DNA from 2 places in the Roseovarius sp. CAU 1744 genome. Region 1 is predicted to be linked to the other one. Evidence: riboswitches for the same ligand, from Rfam matches in the RefSeq annotation. Region 1 holds a riboswitch; the other holds the start of a gene.
What was found. Region 1 has a riboswitch for thiamine pyrophosphate ahead of thiB (thiamine ABC transporter substrate binding subunit). Riboswitches for the same ligand answer to the same signal wherever they lie in the genome.
Positions count from the first base shown of each region.

Region 1 (3,411 bases):
ACGCCGCAAGCCCCAGAATGCCGCTTAGTTCCACCAGCCCCCTGCGCCCGGTCGCGATTGCGGCGGCCATCGGCAGGGCCAGCATCAGCAGAAGCAGCGTACTGGCAGCGGCCACCACCACCGACACCAGCGCCGCGCGCAGCACCACCGCGGGCATCTGGAACAGGCCCGCCGCGCCCGAGGCCATGATCGCAGCCAGTGGCAGCAGCAGGAAGGCTGCGGCCAGCGCAATCCAGAGCGTATCGGCCAGCGGCGCGCCGGCATCCCAACGGCGGATTGGCCGGTCCAGCCCGGTACCGAAACCGCCGCCACGCGCCAGCCTGAGCGCCGCGATCCCGGCCAGCACCGTCAGCACCAGTTGCAGCGCCGACAGCATTGCCGCGCGCCCGAGGTCGAAATCATAGGTAAAGGCCTGGTAGATCCCCAGCTCGATCGTCGTCGCCCGCGGCCCGCCGCCCAGGGTCAGTGCCACGGCGAAACTGGTCAGGCAAAGCGCAAAGATCACCGCCAGCGCGCCGGGCACCACGCGCGCCAGCATCGGCGCCTCGATCAGCCGAAAGACGGCACGCCCGTCGCAGCCCAGCTGTGCCGCCAGCCGGAACTGTTCGGACGGAACCTCTTGCCATGCCTGCAGGATCAGCCGCGTGGCCAGGGGCAGGTTGAAGAAGACATGCGCCAGCACCACGCCGTGCAACCCGTAGATGCGGATGGGCGGCAGGCCGGCCAGCCCCAGCAGGTCGGAAATCCATCCCGCGCGGCCAAAGACCTGCAACAGGCCCAGGATGGCCACGATCACCGGCAGGATGAACGGCGCCCCCAGCAGGGCAATCAACACGCGCCGCCCGTGGAACCGGCGGCGCGCAAGTGCACGCGCCACGGGTATGGCAAGCGCGACGCTGAGCGCGGCCGACAGAACCGCCTGGGTCAGCGTGAACCGCAGCGCCGCCCAGTCTGCAGGGCCAAACCCCCGCCCGGTTTCGGCGCGCAACGCCACGGCGACCAGCGTACCAAGGATCAGCACGGCGACCAGAGCCGCCGCGATGACCCCGGGCCACGGGTTTACTGGCTGAGCGCGCCCAACCATTCGCCAAGCGCCTCGTCACGGGTTGCCGCCGCCTCTTCGGGGGTCAGCAACAGGGCTTTTTCAGGCGTGACCAACATGTCGAATCCGGCGGGCAGCCCATCGGCAGGCATCACCGCGGGATACATCCAGTTGGTTGTCGGAATGATCGACTGGAACGCGTCCGACACCATGAAGGCCAGGAACTGGTCGGCCAATTCAACCTGATCCGAGCCGGCCAGCTTGGCCGCCACCTCGACCTGCATGTAATGACCTTCGTCAAAGACGGCGGCGGCCTTGCTGTCATCCTCTTCGGCGATCAGGTGGTAGGCGGGCGAGGTCGTGTAGCTCAGCACCATATCGGCCTCGCCGTCCAGGAACAGGCCGTAGGCTTCGGACCAGCCCTTGGTCACGGTCACGATGTTGTCCGACAGATCGGCCCAGATTTCCGGGGCCGCATCGCCGTAGGCCGCCTTGACCCACATCAGCAGCCCCAGGCCGGGCGTCGACGAGCGCGGATCCTGGATGAGGATCTTGGTATCGCTTGCCGCAAGGTCGCGGAAGTTGCCCGGCACCTCGGCACCCGCGTTATGCACAAACGCGAAATACCCCCAATCATAGGGAACAAAATGGTCATCTGCCCAGGCGACCGGCAGCGCGTAATCGGCTTCGACGTCATGGGCGGCGAACAGACCGGTTTCCCGGGCCGCAATCAGCAGGTTTGTATCCAGGCCCAGCACGATATCGGCGTCGGAGCCGGCCCCCTCCAGCCGGATGCGCGACAGAAGCGCCGCGCCGTCCTCGACCCCGACAAGCTTGAGGTCGCAATCGCAGGTCTTCTCGAACGCCTCTTCGACCTGCGGGCCCGGGCCCCAATCGGAAACGAAGCTGTCATAGGTATAGACGGTCAGTTCGGGTTTATCGGCGGCGACGGCCGATGTCGCACTCAGAATTCCCGCAGCAATAAGCAGATGTTTCATGTCATCCTCCAATTGGCTCGCGAGAGGGTAAGGATGGATGAAACCGGTGCCCCCTTCCCTCCGCCGGTTCTAGCCGGTTCAGGTTCAACGGGTTCGCCGAAATGGCATCTCAGCACGGTCGTCCATGCACCCCGAGGTAGGGTTGGTGATAGGAGAATACGGGCAGCAGCACAACCGCATTTGTTTGTGCCTGAAGGCTGCAGCGATGGGAGTGGGCAAATTTTGGTGGCCAGGCGGCTATTGTTGGAGAACTACTTCCTGCCCGGTGACCTGGAACGTCAGATCGGGGCTCTCGTCGCCCCCGACGGCAACCAACGATACCACGAGAGTATCGGCAACCTGGCACCCGCCGTTGTTCATCATGGCCGGGGCGCGAAAATCCTGAAGATTCGCGAGGAGATCAAGAAACAGAAATCGAACCAGAGCCTCCGCTACGAAACAGCCAAAGCATTCCGAAAAACTCTGACGACGGACGGATGAACGGCCAGGGTGCTGAACGACCTGTCCAGCTTTGTTGTCGTGATCACAGCGTGCCTGTTTTCTGGAGCATCTGCCACGCGCTGCGGAGATGTTGGGCCTTGAACGAGTGGCCACCCGAGAACTGGCAGAAGCTGAGTAGCAGACCATCGCTGTTTCGGCGATTTCTGCATTTAAGATCACCCTCAATAGAATCTGTTGCTACGTCAAAGGCACCGAAGCGTGCGTACATCTCCAATGTCTGAGCCACATCTCCCTGATGCGTGTCCATTACCTTTCGACCTTTCAGCGGGACGATTTTGTCGTCGTCGCCGTGGATATGAACGATGCTTTTAGGTGGAGTTGCGCAATCCGAAGGCGCGCCCCGCCAGAAGGTTCCAGCAATCGGGATAAATGCAGCGAATTGGTGGCTCCGATAACATGCCAGGTTCCAAACCATCATCCCACCGGCCGAAAACCCGGACGCGACCAATCTGTTCGGGTCGATAGGGAAACGGGTCGTCATATCCTTAATCGCGGCGTCGAAATATGCGAGCTCATCAACATCATCCAGAGTAACCTCCGATGGCGCACCCGGAATTGACCAATCCTTGGCGGCCGATTGGACCGCGACAATTGCCACACCAAGGTCGTCTGCGATCTGCAAAAGTGATTGGTTCCGTAACGTGCCCTTCGCAGATCCACCAAATCCGTGGGCGAACACAATGGCTCCGACCCGTTCGTCCGCGGGTTCACGGGCTGGCATATAAATCCGATAGTGTCGATCGCCGATGACGCAATCGCTATCCTGCCCACAAGCCAATGCTGGCCGAACACCGATGCCGCTCAACGACAAAGCCACGAAAAGCCACAGGAATCTCATCACACGAATTCTCCGATACTCTTGTAATAGCC
Region 1 covers NZ_JBDOQV010000008.1:89,309-92,719, reverse strand. Annotated here, with positions in the region: gene AAFO92_RS16755 (thiamine/thiamine pyrophosphate ABC transporter permease ThiP) at 1-1,084, opposite strand, end outside; gene thiB (thiamine ABC transporter substrate binding subunit) at 1,060-2,040, opposite strand; TPP riboswitch at 2,079-2,184, opposite strand; gene AAFO92_RS16745 (hypothetical protein) at 2,284-2,520, shown strand; gene AAFO92_RS16740 (polyhydroxybutyrate depolymerase) at 2,564-3,379, opposite strand; gene AAFO92_RS16735 (alpha/beta fold hydrolase) at 3,379-3,411, opposite strand, start outside.

Region 2 (3,411 bases), on a different contig from region 1:
TTGTGCATGGCGACATGGCCCGGACCTTCGATCATCACCTGGCAATCCTTGGCCCAGGCGATCCTGGCCAGTTCGCCCAGGGTTTCCAACTCCGCAAACTGCGCCTCATCATTGGCATCCGCGATCGAGCCGGGACGCAGCCCGTCGCCCAAAGAGAACGACACGTCATAGGCGCGGCAAATGTCGCAGATTTCTTCGAAATGCTCGTACAGGAAGCTTTCCTTGTGGTGATGGAGGCACCATTTCGCCATGATGGATCCGCCGCGCGACACGATGCCGGTCACCCGGTTGACCGTCATCGGCACCATGTGCAGGCGCACACCGGCGTGGATTGTAAAGTAATCCACCCCCTGTTCGGCCTGTTCGATCAGCGTGTCGCGGAACACTTCCCAGGTCAGATCCTCGGCGATGCCGTTCACCTTCTCCAGCGCCTGATAGATCGGGACAGTGCCAATCGGCACCGGGCTGTTACGGATGATCCATTCACGCGTGTTGTGGATGTTGCGCCCGGTGGAGAGGTCCATCACCGTGTCCGCACCCCACCGGATGGCCCAGACCAGCTTGTCCACTTCTTCCTCCATGCTGGAGGTCACAGCCGAGGTTCCCATATTGGCATTGACCTTGACCAGGAAGTTGCGCCCGATGATCATCGGTTCGCTTTCAGGGTGGTTGATATTGGCGGGGATGATTGCGCGGCCCGCGGCAATTTCTCCACGGACGAATTCCGGCATCACGTAGTCGGGAATACTGGCGCCAAAATCGTTGCCATCCCGGTGACAGGGAGAGGTCTCTCGCAACTGGTTTTCGCGGATCGCCACGAACTCCATTTCCGGTGTAATGATCCCGGCACGGGCATAGGCCAGCTGGGTCGGAGCCGCACCAGACCTGCCGCGCAGCGGGCGCGGTTTAACCGGAAAATCCGGGGTCAGCCTGTCCCCCTCGGCAAAACCGTTGTCAGCAGCCGTGATCTCGCGCCCTTCATATGCTTCGACATCTCCGCGCGCATGAATCCATTCGGCGCGCAGCGGATTGAGGCCCTGCATAATGTCAGACGGCACTTCGGGGTCGGTATATGGTCCCGAGCTGTCATAAACCGGCAGCGGCGCTTCTCCCGCCGTGGGATGGGTCGAAATCTCGCGCATGGGCACGCGGATATCGGGATGAATTTCGCCCGCGACGTAAATCTTGCGCGAGGCGGGCAATTCGCCAGTGGTGATTTTCGGGTTCGGCACGTTCATTTTGGCGCTCCTCAAGCTCTAGTCTCAAAAAAACACCAGATGAGTTTGGAGAGGAGCCGAAGGCGAAACGCGCCTTCTGTTCTGGTTGCACGGGCCGGTTGTGGCGATGCAACCTTAGCTTCCTACGCCAGTGTCAGCTGGGTCAGGTTCAAAGGGTCGCGTCACCGGGTTTTCACCCATTCAGCCTCTCAGTCCCTTGGGCGGGACTCCCCTGCGTAGATCCGCGATAGTGCGTCACGGCCCGCTTGTAAAGAGCAGGCAGGCGGTCATCCGCGCCGTCGCAGCGAATGGGCGCCTGATCCGCTTTGCGGGCGTCAGAATGGGGTTGGATCAAGGTCAGCTTGCGGACTTGGAATTCACCTGATGAGATTGACTGGGTTACCCCTCAATCGCCCCAAGGCTCTGGGCTGATGATCCCGGTACCTGCACCCAATGCATGCAATTCGCGGTCCGACGCATTGCGGGGGAAAGGCATCATCCCGCAGTTTTTGCAGGTTATTATCCGTACCGGGTCGGCATATTCCAATGCGGCCCTGCACTGCAGCATTTCCATGCCGATCGTGACAAAGAAAAGAGGCCAAATCCGCACTCGCAAGTCAGGAGAATAGCCGACCTTTGGGTAATTGGTAAGTTTCACTATCCAATTTTTCTGTACTTAGAACAATCCGCGGCTTAGAAATAACGAGGGGGGAGAGTGTCCGAAGCTGATTGTGCTAGCAATCCTGCAATTCGCAAACGGACTCCCGAACCTGGTGCATCGATGAATATCGTTCGCATCTGATCTTTCTGTTGCGCCACGGAGCAGCGGATAAAAAACTGGGAGGAAACATGACAAAATCACTGAATCGCAGGAAATTCCTGCGCGGCTCGGCACTTGCGGGGGCTGGTGCGCTCGCGACGCCGGCCATCGCACAGAACGATGGCGTTACTCTGAAGATGCAGGCGGCCTGGGGCGGCGGCATCTTTCTGGAAAACGCGCAATCCTATGTGAACCGCGTCAACGAAATGTCCGGTGGCGCATTGACGATTGACCTTCTGCCGGTCAACTCGGTCGTCAAGACCAGCCAGATGCAGGATGCGGTGCATCGCGGCGTTCTGGATGCGGCACACTATGTGCCGGCCTACTGGTATTCAAAATCCAAGGCTGCATCGCTCTTCGGAACCGGCCCCTGCTTCGGCTGGTCCAGCCAGGAAGTGCTGGGCTGGGTCCACTACGGCGGCGGACAGGAACTGTTTGACGAACTGATGGCCAGCCTGGGACTGAACGTCGTGTCGTTCTTCAACTCGCCAATGCCCGCGCAGCCACTGGGCTGGTTCAAGGAAGAGATCACCGATGCCAGTCAGATGTCGGGCCTCAAGTACCGGACCGTTGGTTTGGCGGCAGACGTTCTGCTGGAGATGGGCATGTCGGTGGTTCAATTGCCCGGCGGGGAAATCCAGCCGGCGATGAAATCGGGGCTCATCGATGCGGCCGAGTTCAACAACCCGACCTCGGATCGGGACTTTGGCATGCAGGATGTGTCCAAGCACTACCACCTGGCCTCGTTCCACCAGTCGCAGGAGTTCTTCGAGTGCACTTTCAACAAACAGAAGTACGACAGCCTGGCGCCTGAGTTGCAGGCCATTCTGAAATACGCGTCCGAGGCCGAAAACTCGAACTTCTACTGGCACAACACGAAACGCTACGCGGATGACCTGACCACCCTGCGGGACGAGCAGGGCGTGAATGTCTACCGCACGCCCGACAGCGTGATGGCGGAACAGCTGAAGGCGTGGGACATCGTGATTGATCGGATTTCGGCGGAAGATGCCTTCTTTGCCAAGGTCGTCGACAGCCAGAAGGCCTATGCCGAAAACGTGATGAACTACCTCAACCTGAACCAGCCTGACTACAAGCTGGCCTACAAGCACTACTTTGGCTGATCACGGTTAAGGTCCAAAGATCGTCCGGGGACCGCCTTGCGCGGCCCCCGTTGACCGGCAGGGCAATCCCGGGGGGTAACGGTGGTTAAATTCATCCATATGATAGAGGGGCTCAGCCAGTGGGTCGGAAAGGCCTTTGGCTGGTGCATCCTGATCCTGACCCTGTCGGTCAGCTATGAGGTTTTCGTGCGCTACGTGCTGAACGCGCCGACGGTCTGGGCCTTTGACATGATGGTGCAGATGTACGGGG
Region 2 covers NZ_JBDOQV010000006.1:245,304-248,714, forward strand. Annotated here, with positions in the region: gene thiC (phosphomethylpyrimidine synthase ThiC) at 1-1,238, opposite strand, end outside; TPP riboswitch at 1,341-1,461, opposite strand; gene AAFO92_RS14090 (TRAP transporter substrate-binding protein) at 2,067-3,161, shown strand; gene AAFO92_RS14095 (TRAP transporter small permease subunit) at 3,243-3,411, shown strand, end outside.
Region 2: another riboswitch for thiamine pyrophosphate. It lies ahead of thiC (phosphomethylpyrimidine synthase ThiC); the one in region 1 lies ahead of thiB (thiamine ABC transporter substrate binding subunit).